DNA from 3 places in the Bacillus mesophilum genome. Region 1 is predicted to be linked to each of the others. Evidence: riboswitches for the same ligand, from Rfam matches in the RefSeq annotation. Region 1 holds a riboswitch; each other region holds the start of a gene.

Region 1 (6,361 bases):
ACGGAAGCTGTGACAAACATACCGTGGTACTATATAGCGGCCATTGATCAATATGAAAGAAATGTTCGTCAAGCTCGCCGAGACATTCCTAAGGCGGAAGGTTTGACTGGTATATACTTTAAAGAGGAACAATGGACTGGCGTATTAAATCCAAATAAACAAGATGAAAATCCTAAAACGATAGCCTTATTTAACGGTTTAGGCACAGATGGGGATGGAGATGGGAAAGCGAGTCTAAAGAGCGATGAAGATGTTCTATTTTCTTTCGCTAAGTTTCTTCTTGCGTATGGAACAGATCATGATAATTTAAAAATTGGCTTATGGAATTACTATAAAAGAGATAAAGCAGTCAGAATTATTATTGGGAAAGCAGATATTTATAAGCATTACGGGCGTCTAAATTTAGATGAGCATGCCTTTCCTGTCCCCCTTAACAGCACATACAGCTATCGAAATACTTGGGGCGATGCACGCGGATGGGGCGGCCGCAGAATACATGAAGGAACAGATATCTTTGCAGGTTACGGTGTCCCAGTTAGAGCCACCTCCTATGGCATTGTGGAAATGAAAGGCTGGAACAAGTATGGCGGATGGCGTGTAGGCATTCGCGACATCAACAATAACTATCACTACTATGCTCATTTAAGCGGCTTTGCAAAGGATCTAAAAGTTGGACAGATTGTTGAACCCGGCTTGATGATTGGCGGTGTCGGCAGCTCTGGATATGGACCTCCTGGAACATCCGGGAAATTCCCTCCACATCTGCATTATGGAATGTACAAGGACAACGGTATATCAGAATGGTCCTATGACCCATATCCACACTTAAAGCTGTGGGAACGGCAGGAGAGAAAGAGAAAATAGAATAATTGTTGATGCAGCCCCTAGTCTAAGACAAGATTATTATTAAAAAAAGAGAGTCAATCGCCTCAGCAGGCTAATTGACTCTCTTCTATTTCCTATTTACTTTTCTTTGCTTTGGAAATGGCATTGCCTATACTTGCAGCAAGTCCTCCCCAGATAATAAGCATCCCAATGATCATTACTGTAATAGATACACCAGACATTATTGAGATACCTCCTTGTTTTCTGGAACATCAAGTTCTGTCCCTTTATTCCACTTAAGAGCCATTAAAACGAATCCTGCAATGATAGCCAATACCGCTACAGCCCAGCCTGACCAGATCAAGAAGTTAGTTGGGTAATCTCCATAGTTTTCCCGGATGTTTGTTACGATGTTTTGTATCATCATATATCCAAGCACAATAGGAGTAATAATGCCTAAGCACACTTTCCACCAGCCGCCTAATTGAATATCAGACATGCTGTTTGCATGTTTTTGGAGACTTGGCAACTCTCTTAACACCCATGCAACAATGACAACCTGCACTAATCCTGCCAGAGCAACTCCAAATTGGTTAATAAAATAATCCGCTGCATCTAAGAAGTTTAAACCTCCGCGAGTCGCAAAAATAATTGAAATTAGTGCAGAAAATCCTCCACCGAATACTACTGCTTTGTTGCGGGAGATTTTAAATTTATCCACTAAACCAGCAACAAATGTCTCAACAATTGAAATTAATGATGTCAAGCCGGCAAGCATTAAACAAAGGAAGAAAAACGCTCCGAAAATACCATTTAATGCAGGAATTTCACTTATAATTTGCGGAAAGACCATAAAGGCAAGACCAACGCCGCCTTCAACAACCTCACTGACATTTACGCCTGATTGTGAAGCCATAAAACCTAAAGCAGCGAAAACTCCAATACCTGCTAATAGCTCAACACCCGAGTTAGCAAAGCCTGTAATGAAAGCATTGTTCGTAATATCTGTCTTCTTAGGGAGATAACTTGCATAAGTAACCATAATGGCAAAACCAATTGATAAGCTAAAGAAGATCTGACCGTAAGCTGCTACCCATACAGTAGGATTTGCTATTTGGCTCCAATCTGGTGTGAAAAATGCATCTAATCCTGCTGCTGCTCCATCTAATGTTACTGCTCTAATTACGACAAATATAAATAATAATAAAAGTACAGGAATAAGTATTCTGTTGGCAGCTTCGATTCCTTTTTTAATTCCCTTAAATAGCACACCCAGAGTAATAATCCACACAATCACTAAAGGGATGAACACGCCTGGAACAATCCCGCCGAATTCTCCAGGATTTGCAACTTGCAGGTACTCTCCAACAAGGAATGATGTTGGATCATCTCCCCATTTTAAATCAAATGAGAAATATGCATACGTCATGGCCCAAGCAATAATTACTGCATAATAGGTAGAGATTACAAATGAAATTGCAACCTGCCACCAGCCTAACCATTCATATTTTTTGTTCATTCTTGCATAGGATAATGGAGCAGAGCCGCGATATTTCTGGCCAATCGTAAATTCCATTATTAATAGCGGAATTCCTGCCGTAAGAAGAGCAAATAAGTAAGGAATAAAAAAAGCTCCCCCTCCATTTTCATACGCAACTGCCGGGAAACGCCAAATGTTTCCTAAACCAACAGCTGACCCTACTGCTGCAAAAATAAAACCAGCTCTCGTTCCCCATTGAGCACGACTTTCCATAGTCTATTATACCCCCTACAATAGCCCGTATTAAATTTTCCGCAAGTTGGAAATTTTTATATTTTCAGACTATTTAATTTAATATAAATTTAGTATATATACTTTTACTACCACTGTCAAAACATTATTTGGGACATAATATTTATTTATTTTTCGTTACTAGAAAAGCAATTGCGCTCACCTTCTCTTATTCCCAGCAGTCCCAGTCCCTCCTCCTCTCAATCTATATGTATGCATATAAGAGAATTTCTTTCTGTATATTTCAGAAAATTTTAAAAATACAATAAAAAAGAAGAGCCCTCCCGCTATAGACGAGAAGACTCATGATCATGATTATTTCATCTGTGTCATGTCTAACTTGAATTTCCAAGAGCCGACAAAGGTAAATACAATCAGTAATAGAGCAATGGTGGCCAAACTTAAGATCGTACTGTCTGTAAAACCAAGGACTAGGAATCCGACACCCGATATTGCTGCTGATATTAAGGCATATGGCAGCTGTGTAAGAACATGGTCGATATGATTGCATCCTGCTCCTGTTGACGAAAGAATCGTTGTATCTGATATAGGAGAACAATGATCGCCAAAAACAGCTCCAGCTAGTACAGCTGCCATTGCAGGCAGCAGCAGGTTTATATCTGTTGCTGCAGCAATATCACCTGCAATCGGAAGTAATATTCCAAAAGAGCCCCATGAAGTTCCTGTACTGAACGCCATTACTCCCGCAATGATAAATAGAAGGAAAGGCAAAAAGGATATCTCCATATTTGAATTTTCAACAAGTCCAGCCAGGTAGGCACCTGTTTCCAGCTGACCAATTAAATCAACAATTCCCCAGGCAAATAGAAGAATATAAATAGCCGGGAGCATGGATTTGATACCGCTCCATATTCCTCTGAAAACAATCAAGCCTTCAATTCCTTTTTTTACGGTTACTTGTCTTGTAAAGAACAGCAATGTCACAATTAATCCAAATACACCACCGAGTACAAGAGATTTAGAGACATCTGTATTCTCAAATATCGTTAAAATGGTCGCATTTCCCTTTACAGCCTGATAACCAGTCCAGATCATTGCCCCAACGGTACCTGCAACTAGGGCGATAATGGGCCAGACTAAATCGCCAACTGTTCCTTTTGTACTAACCGGTAAATCTTCTTCTAATTTTCCAGGTGCAGGCTTCTCAGGGTCCATTACCTGATTATCTCTTACAGCCCGAATCTCATGCTTTTTCATTGGCCCGATCTCAAATCCTTTGATCGCTACGATAAAAACGATGGCCAGCGTTGTCCACACATATAAATTCATAGGAATCATCTGCAAAAATACCGAAAAGGCTGTATAGTCCGTTAAATTATGAGATGCAAGAATGGTACCGATTAAAGCAATAATATACGCACCCCAGCTTGAAACAGGTGATACAACACAGACAGGAGCAGATGTCGAATCAATTAAATAAGCAAGCTTTGCTCTTGAAACCTTTTGCCGATCCGTAATCGGCCGTGAAATCTGACCAACTGCAAGTGCATTAAAATAATCATCTATAAAGATAATTACCCCTAGTATGGCACCAATCATTTGTGCACCTGCCCGGGTTTTTACCCGTTTCATTGCCCATTCACCAAAAGCCCTGCTTCCTCCAGATATAGAGATGAATGCTGTAATAACCCCTAATATCAATAGGAATAAAATTATATACATATTCCATGTATTAATGCTTCCACCATCAATAAAGATTCCTTTTACGGTTTCCCATAATATAGATCCAGCTTCAAGAAAGTCCATTTCAGCAAGTATAATTGTTGCTGTAATAATCCCTACTCCTAGCGAAAGCAGCACTCTTCTCGTTAAAATAACAAGAAGTATTGCAACAAGCGGCGGAAGCAGAGAAAATATTGTATTTTCCATTATATTTTAATCCTCCTAGAAATCAATTCGGCAGAGGCATAGCAAAAGAGCACAAAATAAAAAGAGCAATGGCAGAGAATCTCTATCATCACTCTTGATAATCTATTCTTCTCCATTACGATCTGTAGCTCCCCATTGCAAGGGTCAACGAAAAGAATGCAATAAAAACTGCAAAGACTCTTCTAATCTTGCAATGACAGTGTTACCTCTCTTAAAGGTAACCCCAGCGAAATAGCCGCTGACATCAGCTATCCACTTCGGCAGCATTCCCTTTCAGCTGCTCTCTTTGTTGTCATCCTCAAACAGCTTACTAATGAATATTGCACCTCTACCCCATCGGATATGATAAGGTTCATATTCAATTAGAATAATTATATCAAAATAATAAACATTCGACAATGGAGGTCTTTTCCTCCATAAACACTAGTTCTGCCATGTTGTATCACAGCCGCTTATCATGATTGATAAGTCTTGCTTTAAATCTAGTTCATAGGCCTTAACCCTTAAACCGCTCTCTTCAAGAATCCGCACAATAGGGCGATCGCACAAACCTACATTTTGATGAATCACAACACCTTTCCTTCCATCGTTTAACTCAACAGTCATCCCGACTGGGTATAAGGCCACAGATTGCCGAAAGCTTTCAATCAGCTTTGCATCAAATAATGTGTCTGACCCTGCATATAAGATTTCCATACCTTCATGCGGAAGCATAGCTTGACGATAAATGCGATTAGATGTGACAGCATCAAAAACATCTGCGACAGCGATAATTTTGGCAAAGGGATGGATATCTTCTCCAGAAATACCTCGTGGATATCCGCTTCCATTCAAACGCTCATGATGCTGATAGGCGCAATGAGCCACAATTAATGAGACACTATGTACTCCCCGTAATAAATCGAACCCTGCTTCAGCATGTTTCTTGATTTGAAGAAACTCTTCCTCCGTTAATCTGCCGGGCTTTAACAGTATGTTCTCAGGTATCTGCATTTTCCCAACATCATGCAATATCGCACCCATACCCAGCAGCTCTAAATCCTTTTGGGAGAAGTTAAGCTGTAAACCAATCGCTAAGGAATAAAGTGTAACATTCAAAGAATGAGAAAAAATATAATGATCATATGTATACACGTCAGACATAATTGAAATGAGGTTTTGATCTCCTTTTATCTCATCCAAGAGCGTGCTGATCAGCTTGGAGAAATTCTTTGAAGCCTTATCTATAACAAAGGATTTATCTAAATTCTGGTCATTTGCTGATTGCCGAAACGTATCTTCAATCGTAAGAATTGCTTCTCGGCGCAATTTTTCCGGCAAAGTTGATTTATAAACAATATCCTTCATTCTCTCGTCCATTACATATATATATGTAATCCCCATTTTCTGCAGCCTGGATAACATTCTTCCGTCAAGCTTTACTCCTTTATTTAAAAGGATTTTGCCTTTATCATTATATATGGATTTCCCTAGTACACTGCCAATTTTGGCAGATTTTGTTGACACTAATCTCATGAAAAAACCTCTTTTTCATCTATAAGTTATCCATTCTAATTCTACTCTTCGCTTATATCCATCAATATTTTACATGTTTGCCCATATTATTCAAGTTTGAGCATTCCAAAGCAGGAATTTAGTCTTAATCATATATTATCATTCCTCCAGCAGCTAGCAAAAGAAAATTTATAAATTATCTATTTTTCTCTTCCATGGAGATTGAATCTTAATTATCAGTATATAGCCTGCTAAAAAAGCTGAGACTGCATATAGCAATCTCAGCTTCTATATGTTATTTATATCATTTTTAAAAGAGCGTCTCTGCCTGTCATGCCTTTCTTAATTCCAAGGTTTTCAGCTTCATATGTGACAGATTCA
Region 2 (6,361 bases), 580 kb from region 1:
CGAGCAGCTCGATGAGCACTTTGATTATATAGATGATTATTACGATGTTGATGGCTTTAAAGTGTTTACAGGAATGGAGATTGATGTTTACGAAACAGGTCATATTTTATTCGTAGGACATAAAGAGAAGCTTCTGCAAATCCGCAGACTGCTTGATTTCCATACTAATAAGGAATCCTTTATCGCTCTTCCTGACTTACTGGACTTAGGTGAGCATCATGACCTGCTGATGATTGGTGCCCATCCTTTAAGAGAAACAACACCATTGCATCATCACGATCCTGCTCTGCTCAAAAGGTTCCATGCATTTGATTTGAATGGAAAAGATATGCATGAGCATGGGATTGAAGAAATGATGGAAGAGGTTCTGGCATTTGCAGCACAGCTGGACATTCCAGTCGTTTGCGGAAGCGACTCCCATCACCCTATCCACATTGGAGTTGTCAAAAACGTATTTGAAAGAGACTTTAGCACTGCCCAGGAAATAAGAGAAGCAATTAAAGGAAACCAGTACAAACGCTCCATTGCCCCAAATCTTCACACAAAAATTAATGCAGCTAAAATCGTTAAGAAAAAAATGAAAGAGGCATTAACCGTGTAAAAAACGAGAGAACAGATCGTGTTCCACATTTTACAACGGAAGCAGCAAAAGCCGGTCTAGTCAGTAGGTGACAAGCGGGCTTTTGCTTTTTTTATTCAAAAAAATTACAGATATAGCCTTCATCCAAATTGCACAATCCAAAATAAAAAGGCCAGGTGATCCATCTCCCTGGCCTAATCACAGTATTAATAAACTTTATCACCGTTGAAAATAGAGTTTTTCACGATCACGTAGTCAACAGTGCGAATGGATTCAAGTTTGTTTCCGCCAGCATATGAGATGGAGGATTGCAGATCCTGTTCCATTTCGGTTAATGTGTCCTGCAAAGCGCCTTTATGCTCAACAAACATTTTTTTGCCTTCTACGTTTTTCTTTTCTCCCTTTTGGAACTCTGAAGCAGAGCCAAAGTACTCTTTAAAGAGCTTTCCATCTTTCTCAACCGTATCCCCAGGAGACTCTTCGTGCCCCGCAAAAAGAGAGCCGATCATGACCATTGAAGCGCCAAAGCGGACTGATTTTGCAATATCGCCATGTGTACGGATACCGCCGTCAGCAATAATTGGCTTGCTTGCTGCTTTTGCACACCAGCGTAATGCCGCAAGCTGCCAGCCGCCAGTGCCAAAACCAGTTTTAATCTTTGTGATGCAAACTTTCCCGGGCCCGATTCCGACTTTTGTTGCGTCTGCACCAGCATGTTCAAGTTCTCTTACCGCTTCAGGTGTTCCAACGTTCCCGGCGATGACAAAGCTTTCAGGCAAATGCTTCTTAATATGCTGAATCATACGGATTACAGCATTTGAATGACCATGGGCAATATCAATTGTAATATAGTCCGGCACAAGCTTCTCTGCCGCTAATTGCTCAATGAAGCCGTACTCTTCTTCTTTTACCCCAACACTAATTGAGGCAATTAAACCACGAGAATGCATATCTTTAATAAATGCAATACGTGTTTCCGGTTCAAAGCGGTGCATAATATAGAAATAATTATTTTCAGCTAAATAAGCAGCGATTTTCTCATCAATAATAGTCTGCATATTCGCAGGCACAACAGGCAGCTTAAATGTATGCTTGCCAAATTTAACAGATGTATCACATTCAGAACGGCTATCTACTATGCATTTTGCAGGAATTAACTGAATATCTTCGTAATCAAATACATTATCCAAGGTTCAACACTCCTAAAAGCGAATATTATTATTGTGTTAGTTATTAAATGTTCGTACATACGGTAATTTACAGGAATTTTTTGCAGTTGTCAAAGGTTTTTACTTTTATTTAACTTATTCTTTACAGTAGAGTGGAGATAATTCTTCATGTTTTTACTAATTGAAGGGAGAATGAAGATGATCACTGTAATCGGCAGTATGAATATGGATCTTGTTACAATTACAAACAGAGAGCCTGCAATAGGCGAAACTGTACTGGGAGAAAACTTTCTTACAGTGCCAGGAGGAAAGGGTGCTAATCAGGCGGTTGCGGCAGCAAAACTGGGAGCGCCAGTAAAAATGATTGGCTGTGTGGGAGACGATTTATTTGGTGAACAATATATAAACCATTTAAAAGGCCATCAGATTGATATAAAGCATATTCGCAGGCTGAAGAATGAAAAAACGGGGATAGCCAGTATTACAGTTTGGAATAACGATAATAAAATTATAGTAGTGCCTGGAGCGAATAAGAGAATTACACCAGAAATAGTTGAGTCGCATAGAGAAGAGATTTTAAAGAGCAGCTGGCTTCTGCTTCAGTTTGAAATTCCGCTTGAATCGGTAGAAAGAGCATTAGAAATAGCTGCTGAAGGCAATGTAAATGTGATCGTCAATCCTGCTCCTTATCATGACATACCAGAAAAATGGCTTGGTAAAATCACTTATATTACGCCAAATGAAGCGGAGGCTAACCAGCTGTTTTCAGCATTTGCAAACAGAGAGAATCTTCTCTCAAAGCTGGTTATCACGAAAGGAAAAGACGGTGCGGAGTATTTTGATCAAGGAGAAAGAGTCTCGATACCTGCATTAAAAGTGGATGCAATTGATACCACAGGAGCAGGGGATACATTTACCGGTGCTTTAGCAGTTGCCCTTTCTGAGGGCTTGCCTTTAAAAGAATCCTGCCAATTTGCCGTTAAAGCAGCAGGTCTTTCTGTAACAAAACTTGGTGCCCAGGCAGGAATGCCAAGCAGGTCGGATTTGAATAAGTAGATCATAATAGATAAATCAGTCAAGATGAATTAATCACAGTACCACACCCCCAAAAGATCGCTTAAATTGCCTAAAAGATCAATTTAAATTACGCTTATAAGAAGAGGGGAATAATGAGAGAGGATGAGGAGAAATGCAGCAAAGTATTGACCAATTGATTAAAGGAAGACGCTCCATCAAGAAGTTTCAGGAGAAGCCAGTAGATCTGGAGGAAATCATTGACTTGCTGGAGATAGCAAAATGGGCGCCAAATCACAAAATGACGGAGCCATGGCGTTTTCTTTTATATAGCGGGGAAGGAAAAGAAAAATTTATAGAAGCTTTTAAAGCAACTCAAGGCACAGGAGAGGAAGCGGCAGAAAAGGCAGCAAAAAAAGCAGCGTATTTCCGATCAATTCCCATACATCTAGTCGTCATTATGCCTGAAGATCCTCGTCAAAAAACATGGGACGAAGATTACGGTGCCGTTTCGGCATTTATTCAAAACTTCCAGCTTGCAGCGTGGGCTAGAGGAATTGGCATGATTTGGCGTACAAATGACTGGATTTACAATCCGGTGTTCCGTGAAAAGGTGGGTGTGCAGCCAGGTGAAAAGATCGTTGGCACATTGATGATCGGATATGCTGAGCATGTGCCGGAAGCCAAACCGAGGACCTCTATCAGGGAAAAGCTTGAAATTATAACAGAGTAGATGTTCAGTATATATTGTCAATATTTGCTTAGTTGACAGAACTATATGTTTTATTGTAGCCTATGATTATATGAAAATTGAATAAACCTCACTTTTCGGTGAGGTAGAGGTGCGGTATTTAATAGTTTTTAGTTGAGCGTGAGCAGCGATGATGCTAAAAAGAAGGAAATCCCGCCGAAGTGTGCAATATGCTCAAGTATTGGATGCTGGGTCTGCAGTTAAGAGCTGCAGGACTGTCTCGGTAAACTTCCCGGTTTACTCGAGGTGTGCTATCTCTTTAAGGGAAAAGTGGAGGATTTAGGCTAACTATGTATACAAAGACCTGAGTTCATCTCAGGTCTTTTTTGTTTTTTATTAAAAGAAAAAATGGGGGCCAGAAAAATATGAGAAAAAAATTATCGTTTTTAAGTGTATTGGCACTTGCGGCAGTATTGCTTTTAGCAGGGTGCGGAACTAGCTCAGATGAGGGTTCTGCGGGATCAGGATCAGAGTCTGATACGGAGAAGGATGTATTCCGTGTAGGTCTTGAAGCAGGTTATGCACCTTTTAACTGGACACAAATGGATGATGCAAATGGCGGTGTGAAAATTGATGGAAACGCTGAATTTGCAGGCGGCTATGATGTAGAAATTGCGAAAAAAATCGCTGAGGGCTTAGGGAAAGAGCTAGTGATCGTTAAAACGGAGTGGGATGGTCTTGTACCTGCCTTAACTTCTGATAAAATTGATGCAATTATCGCAGGGATGTCACCAACTGAAGAAAGAAAGCAAACAATCGATTTCTCAGACAACTATTATAAATCCGACCTTGTCATGGTAGTGAAAAAAGGCGGAGACTATGAAAATGCCACTTCTATTCAAGATTTCAGCGGTGCAAAAGTAACGGCTCAATTGAATACGTTCCATTACTCAGTTATTGAACAAATTGATGGCGTTGAACAGCAGCCGGCAATGGATAACTTCCCTGCTATGCGTGTTGCGCTAGAATCTGGCGTAATTGACGGCTATGTTTCCGAGCGTCCTGAAGGTGTGAGTGCTTCTTCTGCAAATGAAAACTTTGCAATGGTTGAATTTACAGAAGGCTTTGAAACATCTGAGGACGATACAGCTATTGCTGTAGGTGTTGCAAAAGACAGCGAGCTAACTGAAAAGATCAATGAAATTTTAGCAGGAATCTCTGAAGAAGAGCGTGTAGAAATTATGGATGAGGCGATTAAAAATCAGCCAGCAGCTAACTAATAACGCTGCACGGCCGGCTGCATGACATTACATGTAGCCGGCTTCTTTTTTGACATATTCATTAAAAAAGGAGGATCACCATGAGTCTCGATTGGATGATACAAATCATACAGTCAAACTGGCCGATGTTTTTGCGCGGAGCTGGTTGGACGTTAGTCATCGCTTTAACAGGAACGATTATTGGATCGCTCATTGGTTTGCTGGCAGGAGTAGTTCGAACAATACCTGCTCCTGAAAAAGGAATAAAAAAGAATCTGCTTAAACTGATCAATGCCATTTTAACCATTTATATTGAATTTTTCCGCGGCACGCCAATGATTGTACAGGCAATGGTCATTTTTTATGGCTCTGCACTTGCCTTTAATTTTCATATGAACCCGATTATTGCGGGTATTGTGGTAGTAGGAATTAATACAGGTGCATATATGGCTGAAATTGTGCGCGGAGGCATTATTTCGGTCGATAAAGGCCAATATGAAGCGGCGCAGGCGATCGGCATGAATCATTTGCAGACCATGATACATGTAGTTATGCCGCAAGTAATCCGCAATATTTTGCCGGCAACAGGGAACCAATTCATTATTAATATTAAAGACACGGCTGTATTAAGTGTTATTTCTGTAACAGAATTATTTTTCCAGACGAAAACGGTGGCGGGCAATAATTTCCGCTATTTCGAATCATTCTTTGTCGCGTGTATCATTTACTTTATTATGACGTTTGCGATTACTCTCATCCTGCGCTACTTTGAACGCAAACTCGAGGGACCGGATAACTACACTGTTATCGGCAATAACTTGCATGTTGAAACAGCAGAAGATATGAAAAAGAAAGCCAATAAAGGGATGTAATTTCTTGACTGAGAGGAGGAACATATATGGAAACAATCATTGAAATCCAGCGCTTAAGCAAATCATTTGGTTCGCATGAGGTTTTAAAGGATATTCATTTTTCTGTGGAAAAAGGTGAAGTTGTTACAATTATCGGCTCTTCAGGCTCGGGAAAATCAACACTGTTGCGCTGTGTAAATTTACTTGAAAAGCCAAGCGGCGGTCAGATTATCTATAATGGAGAAAATATCTTGGACGACCGTCATGATATCCACCAATACCGCCGAAAGCTTGGGATGGTTTTTCAGCAATTTAACTTGTTTAATAATCATGATGTATTAAATAACTGTATGGTCGGACAAATAAAGGTATTAAAGCGTTCAAAGGAAGAAGCGGAACAAATTGCACGCAAATACTTGCGTGTTGTAGGGATGGAAAATTACATTAATGCCAAGCCGCGCCACTTATCAGGCGGACAAAAGCAGCGTGTTGCTATCGCACGTGCCCTTTCAATGGAACCAGATGTAATGCTTTTCGATGAACCGACATCTGCGTTAGATCCTGAAATGGTTGGCGAAGTATTAAAAATTATGAAAGAGCTCGCCGGAACAGGCTTAACCATGTTAATCGTTACACATGAAATGGAATTCGCTAGAGAAGTCTCTGACCGTGTTGTATTTATGGACAAAGGCGTCATCGCGGAAGAAGGACCTCCAGAAAAAATCTTTAACAATCCTGACCAGGAGCGTACAAGAGAGTTCTTAAAAAGGACATTGAAGACTGTATAAGATGTTGGA
Region 3 (6,361 bases), on a different contig from region 1:
CAACCGGAATAACACCAAGCAATGAATGCAATCTGCGATAAAAAAACTCTCGATTCCCCGCCATAAAATATCCCCCCTGTTTTGTAACGTGATGCTCAGGAACTATTCATATCCTAACATCAGTAAAAAATGAAAATTTATATCTTACAATTATGTGACAAGTCCATTTTACTCTCAACAGAAAAGAGCGTCAAGAAAACGGATACACAAATTGTTCAATATTAATAAAATTTTATAAATATATTGAAATTGAAAAAAACACGTTCACACTTGAATTACCATTCATTTTTATCAAAAGATGAAATATATTAAAATAGCATTATTTTCCCTTATCAAATATATGCTTTTTTCATGTATCTTTGACTAAAAGGGTTCTAAATTGTATATAATAGTCTCATAGAAAGAGGGGAGATTATTGACTGATCAAACACCAGAGCAAAAACCGTTAACCGTTCATGATGAAACTGTGCCAGCATTTGGGTATGAATTAATTCGTGAAGTGCTGCTTAAGGATTTACTGGGCAAAGAAGCTCCCGGTATTTTATATTGGGCAGGCAAAAGATTGGCACGAAAATACCCATTGGCTTCGATAGATGAAATGATTTCTTTTTTCTCCAGCGCAGGCTGGGGCAATCTAATGCTCTTGAACGAATCAAAAAATGAGTTGGACTTAGAATTATCAAGCGCAATCATCAGCGCTCGCTGTAAAAACGATGAAGATTGTGCCTTTCAGCTTGAAGCGGGTTTTATTGCTGAACAGATCGAACAGCAAAAAGGGTACATATGTGAAGCGTTCGAACATCCTAAGAAAAGAAAAGGAAAAGTTCTTTTTACTGTTAAGTGGGATAAAAAGGATACCATCTAAGTTTTCTATAATTTGCGGTATTGATACTGAATTATGCGGAAAAGAAGAAGCTCTCGAATAAAAGTAGCTTCTTCTTTTTTACTGTTATTCTTATGCTTTCACTGAATTGGCAGATAGCTGAAACGCATCATGAAGCACTTCAACGGCAGGAAGCATTTTCACTTGTTCTACGACAGCTGAAACTTTAATCTCAGATGTACTGACCATTTTGACTAAAATTTCGTTCTGAGCAAGCACATCAAACATTTCTGCTGCTACCCCTGGATTTGAAATCATGCCTGAGCCTACGATTGAAACTTTTGCCAAGCCAGATTCCCATTCAATTCGATCATATTGAAGCTGATCACGATTTCTCTCAAGCACTTTAACAGTCTCTGTTAAATCTTCATTTTTAATGGAGAAAGACAGCGAAGAAGTTTCGCCTTCCGTCATACTCTGAATAATGATATCCACATTGATATGATCATTGGCTAGTGCTGAGAAAATGGTAGATAATCCGCCAAGGCTGCTTGGAAGCCCGATGACAGATACTCTTGTGATTTCATCTTCAAACGCAACTCCGCGTACAACTAAATTTTGCTCCATTTTAACTTCCTCCTCAATCGTTGTTCCTTGTTCTTTTTCCATGCTTGATCTTACTTCTAAAGAAACTCCGTAGTTTTTCGCGAATTCAACCGCTCTTGGGTGCAGAACTCCGGCTCCTAAATTGGCAAGTTCCAGCATTTCGTCATAAGAAACGGATAGAAGCTTGCGGGCATTCTTTATGTAACGGGGATCTGTTGTAAATACCCCTGTCACGTCTGTATATATATCACATTTATCAGCTTTTAGCGCTGCTGCAAGTGCAACGGCTGTTGTATCAGATCCGCCCCTGCCCAGAGTAGTGATTTCTCCTTCTGAGGTAGCACCTTGAAAGCCGGCCACAATCACAATTTTGCCTTGCTGAATTTCCTTTTGAATTTTATCACTATCAATATTTAAGATTCTTGCATTTCCATGAATTTCTTCTGTCTCAACACCTGCCTGCCAGCCTGTCATTGAAACGGCCGGATGACCTTTAGAAATTAAAGCCATGCTTAACAGCGAGATTGTCACTTGTTCCCCGGTTGTTAAGAGCATATCCATTTCTCTTTTGCTGGGGGAGGACGTAATTTCTTTTGCCATGCCAACAAGCTGATCTGTTGTCTTTCCCATCGCTGAGACCACAACGACAACATCGTTACCCCTATTTTTTTCTTCAATGACCCGGTTTGCAGCATTTTGAATTTTATCGACGCTGCCGACCGAAGTTCCCCCAAACTTTTGCACAATTAAACCCATTTGAATACCCTTCCTTCCGACTATGATGATTTCCCTTTGCCATTTTGTTTTGTCTCAGTAAGAAGAATGATTTTTGTATTCTTCTCTTTTTTGCAGATTTGTATGAAAAATGCTAGTTATTCGATTCCCTATTTCTTCTGAAAGATGCTGACAAAACAAAAAAGCAATGAGAATTATCTCATTGCTGTGTAGTCAAACGTATACAAAAAATACGTGCACACAGTGAGATAGCTCTCCAAGACTAGTGTCTTGACAATCCGGCATTTATTCAATGCAAGACCAGCATGGTGAGTGATGAGTCTCCCCCTGCTTCGGCAAACATTCCCTTTCACAGCAAATCGTCGGAGCTCATTCTCCTCAAAGCTGTTACTGATGAAGCTTGCACCTCTACCTTCACTTTACGCTAAGAAAGCGGAAGCGCCTTGCAAAACCCCGATAAGCAAAAACCGAGCTGGCTAGAAGATTGTCTATAACCCTCTGGACAGTTCAGCTTATACCCCAAGATGGGCTAAGCACAGCAGCTAGTCACTGTTCTAAGTCTATAAATTTATACTTTCAGAAAGTATAAAAAAGTGAGTGAATATGAAAGTTGGTCCAAGTATAGCATATTGTCTATATGATGACAACGCTATTCACTTAGTTTCTTTACGAGTTCTTCTGCTACATTAGCAGGAATTCCCAATTGGCGGAAATCATCTGCAGAAGCTTCCTTCATTTTTTTTACTGAGCCAAATGTCTTTAGGAGTTGCTTTTTGCGCTTTTCACCGATTCCAGCAATGTCATCAAGCATGGATTGGAATGTACCTTTTCCTCTTAACTGGCGATGGAACGTGATGGCAAAGCGGTGGACTTCATCCTGGATTCGCTGCAGCAAATAAAATTCCTGGCTATTGCGGGCAAGCGCAACTATTTCCAGAGGATTCCCAAACAACAGCTGTGATGTTCGGTGTTTTTCATCTTTAACGAGTCCGGCCAGCGGCAAATCAAGACCCAGCTCATTTTCAAGTACATCTCTGACCGCTTCAACATGACCTTTTCCTCCATCAATAATAAGCAGATCCGGCAAAGGCAGCTCTTCTTTTAATACACGAGTATACCTTCTGCGAACCGCTTCACGCATGGATTCATAATCGTCAGGTCCTTGAACGGTTTTAATTTTATACTTGCGGTACTCCCGTTTCGCCGGTTTTCCGTCAATAAAAACGATCATGGCAGATACCGGATCTGCACCTTGAATGTTTGAGTTATCAAATGCTTCAATCCGATGCGGCGTATAGATTCCAAGCTGTTCACCCAAACTCTCCACTGCCTTAATCGTCCGGTCTTCATCACGTTCAATGAGAGAAAACTTTTCCTGCAGCGCGATTTTGGCATTTTTATAAGCTAATGAAACCAAATCCTTCTTTTGACCCCGCTGCGGATTCAATACTTTTACACCAAGTAGCTTTTCTGCCATTTCGCCATTAACAGAAGATGGTGCTAAAATTTCCTTTGGCTTAAAATGATTTGCTTTCATGTAAAATTGGCCGAGAAACGTAAGGATTTCTTCCTCAGGTTCGTTATGAATGGGAAACATAGAGACATCCCTTTCAATCAGCTTGCCTTGGCGGATAAAAAAGACTTGTACACACATCCAGCCTTTATCAACAGCATAACCAAAGACATCACGATCGGTGAAGTCCGTCATTGTCATTTTTTGCTTTTCCATCGTTGCATCAATATGAGCGATTTTGTCTCTATACTCTTTTGCACGCTCAAAATCAAGATCTTCGGCCGCAGCCGCCATTTTTTCTGTTAGTTCTTTCTTTATATCTTTATAACCGCCATTTAAAAAGCGGGTAATTTCCTCTGTCATTGTCCGATATTGCTGCTGATCCACTTCCTTCACACATGGAGCCAGGCATTGTCCTAAATGATAATACAGGCATACGCGGTCAGGTAGGGTAGCACATTTCCGAAGCGGATAAATGCGATCGAGCAGCTTTTTTGTTTCGTTTGCTGCATGAACATTTGGATATGGACCAAAATATTTGCCTTTGTCTTTTTTCACTTTTCTTGTCGTAATAAGGCGCGGATGTCTTTCAGCAGTTAATTTAATAAATGGGTAAGTTTTATCATCCTTTAGCATGACATTGTATTTAGGATCATGCTTTTTTATTAAATTGAGCTCAAGAATCAGCGCTTCCATGTCGGAAGATGTGACAATATATTCAAAGTCCTCAATTTCGTTAACAAGGCGCAGCGTTTTTCCATCATGTGAGCCAGTAAAATATGATCTGACTCTGTTTTTTAATACTTTCGCTTTGCCCACATAAATAATAGTGCCTTGCCTGTCCTTCATTAAATAGCACCCTGGCTGTGCAGGCAAAATCATTAATTTATTTTTAATGATGTCATTCATCGTCAAACACATCCTCGAAAGGGAAGTAAAAACCCCGGCCTTCAGGAAGAAGCCGGGGATCAACTATCATTACACTCATTATCTGCTTTCCTGCAGCAATGATTATAGTAAGATGCACTCTTCATCATTGCATCAGGACAGATCTGATTGAAGAAGCTGATTTAAAAAAACATCAAAATCCAAATATGCTAATTATGCATGCTTGGAAAGAAGCTCAGATAATGCTTCTTTTGGCTGGAAGCCAACTACTTTATCTACTACTTCACCGTCTTTAAGAACGATTAATGTAGGAATACTCATTACGCCGAATTTACCAGCAGTTTCTTGGTTTTCATCTACGTCGATTTTAACGATCTTTACTTTATCGCCCATTTCTCCGTCAAGCTCTTCAAGAACTGGAGCAATCATTTTACAAGGTCCGCACCATGGAGCCCAGAAATCTGCAAGTACTAAACCTGAACCTGTTTCTTCAGTAAAGTTTTGATCTGTTGCATGTGTAATAGCCATTTATATGCCTCCTAATCAATTCAACTAATTCATAACATATCGAGAGTATACCATTTAACACCATATGAAGCGAACAATTTGCTCGTTGGTACTATACCCTCAATTTCATTGGATTATTCATGATTGCTTTTTCGCAGACATGGTTGTTTTTATGATATGTTATCTTGATATGCAAGAGTAAATAATCTCTTTGCATCTCCTGGAATTCCCGCACGCTCCATTCAATTGCAAAGCAGCATGAAAGCAGGATCAATATTTTAATAAAAAGAAACAGACAGCTGCTGCTTTACCTTTGATAGCAGTTGGATCCGTCTGTTTCAATGATTTTGTTACGCGTTTACTAAGATCTTCTTAAACTCTTCTGTCAGCATCGGTACGACTTCAAAAAGATCGCCAACAATGCCATAATCCGCAACTTTAAAAATATTGGCTTCAGGATCTTTATTAATGGCAACGATCACTTTAGAGTTCGACATTCCCGCTAAATGCTGGATTGCTCCTGAAATACCGCAAGCAATATACAAATCAGGTGTTACGACTTTTCCTGTCTGGCCAATTTGCAGTGAATAATCACAATACTCTGCATCACAAGCTCCCCGTGATGCACCAATGGCACCGTTAAGGACCTGTGCGAGCTCTTTTAGCGGCTCAAAGCCTTCTTCGCTTTTCACTCCGCGGCCGCCTGCAATAACCACTTTTGCTTCTGAAAGATCTACTCCTTCACTTGCCTTGCGGACAACCTCTTTAATAATGGAGCGAAGATCTTTTATATCAACAGATAAAGCTGATGTTTCTCCTGATCTTGTTTCATCCTTCTCAAGAGGAGCAATATTGTTAGGTCTAATCGTTGCGAAGATAAGACCGTCTGTTACAATTTTCTTTTCAAAGGCTTTGCCTGAATAAATTGGCCGTGTAAAGACAATATTTCCGCCTGCTTCTTCAATCTGCGTAACATCAGAGATTAATCCGGATTGAAGCTTTGCTGCAATCTTAGGTGCAAGGTCTTTTCCTAATGCAGTATGCCCCAGGATAATGCCGTCTGGACTTTCAGCATCCACTGCCGCCATTAATGCTTGTGAAAAGCCATCTGAAGTATATTGCTTTAGCAATTCATGTTCAACCGTTAGTACGCGGTCTGCACCAAAGTGAATTAACTCATTTGATAAAGCGCTTACAGAATCACCGATTAATAATCCGACCACTTCGCCGCCTTCTGCAGCCTGCTTTGCTGCGGCGATTGCTTCAAATGTGACATTACGCAAAGAATG

The links. A riboswitch is a leader RNA that binds a small molecule or an ion and turns the genes downstream of it on or off. The one in region 1 is predicted to bind lysine.
Region 2: another riboswitch for lysine. It lies ahead of F7732_RS09830 (transporter substrate-binding domain-containing protein); the one in region 1 lies ahead of F7732_RS12475 (Na+/H+ antiporter NhaC family protein).
Region 3: another riboswitch for lysine. It lies ahead of F7732_RS08745 (aspartate kinase); the one in region 1 lies ahead of F7732_RS12475 (Na+/H+ antiporter NhaC family protein).

What each region holds. Positions count from the first base shown of each region.
Region 1 covers NZ_WBOT01000003.1:588,298-594,658, reverse strand. The annotation lists gene F7732_RS12490 (M23 family metallopeptidase) at 1-864, shown strand, start outside; gene F7732_RS12485 (MetS family NSS transporter small subunit) at 960-1,067, opposite strand; gene F7732_RS12480 (sodium-dependent transporter) at 1,067-2,578, opposite strand; gene F7732_RS12475 (Na+/H+ antiporter NhaC family protein) at 2,912-4,486, opposite strand; lysine riboswitch at 4,604-4,825, opposite strand; gene F7732_RS12470 (HD-GYP domain-containing protein) at 4,910-6,001, opposite strand; gene F7732_RS12465 (YunC family protein) at 6,280-6,361, opposite strand, start outside.
Region 2 covers NZ_WBOT01000003.1:9,356-15,716, forward strand. The annotation lists gene F7732_RS09810 (PHP-associated domain-containing protein) at 1-601, shown strand, start outside; gene guaC (GMP reductase) at 787-1,770, opposite strand; gene rbsK (ribokinase) at 1,918-2,805, shown strand; gene F7732_RS09825 (nitroreductase family protein) at 2,939-3,496, shown strand; lysine riboswitch at 3,593-3,776, shown strand; gene F7732_RS09830 (transporter substrate-binding domain-containing protein) at 3,880-4,734, shown strand; gene F7732_RS09835 (amino acid ABC transporter permease) at 4,815-5,585, shown strand; gene F7732_RS09840 (amino acid ABC transporter ATP-binding protein) at 5,612-6,352, shown strand.
Region 3 covers NZ_WBOT01000002.1:764,138-770,498, forward strand. The annotation lists gene F7732_RS08735 (succinate dehydrogenase cytochrome b558 subunit) at 1-64, opposite strand, end outside; gene F7732_RS08740 (YslB family protein) at 416-865, shown strand; gene F7732_RS08745 (aspartate kinase) at 956-2,185, opposite strand; lysine riboswitch at 2,406-2,583, opposite strand; gene uvrC (excinuclease ABC subunit UvrC) at 2,814-4,586, opposite strand; gene trxA (thioredoxin) at 4,779-5,093, opposite strand; gene F7732_RS08760 (electron transfer flavoprotein subunit alpha/FixB family protein) at 5,423-6,361, opposite strand, start outside.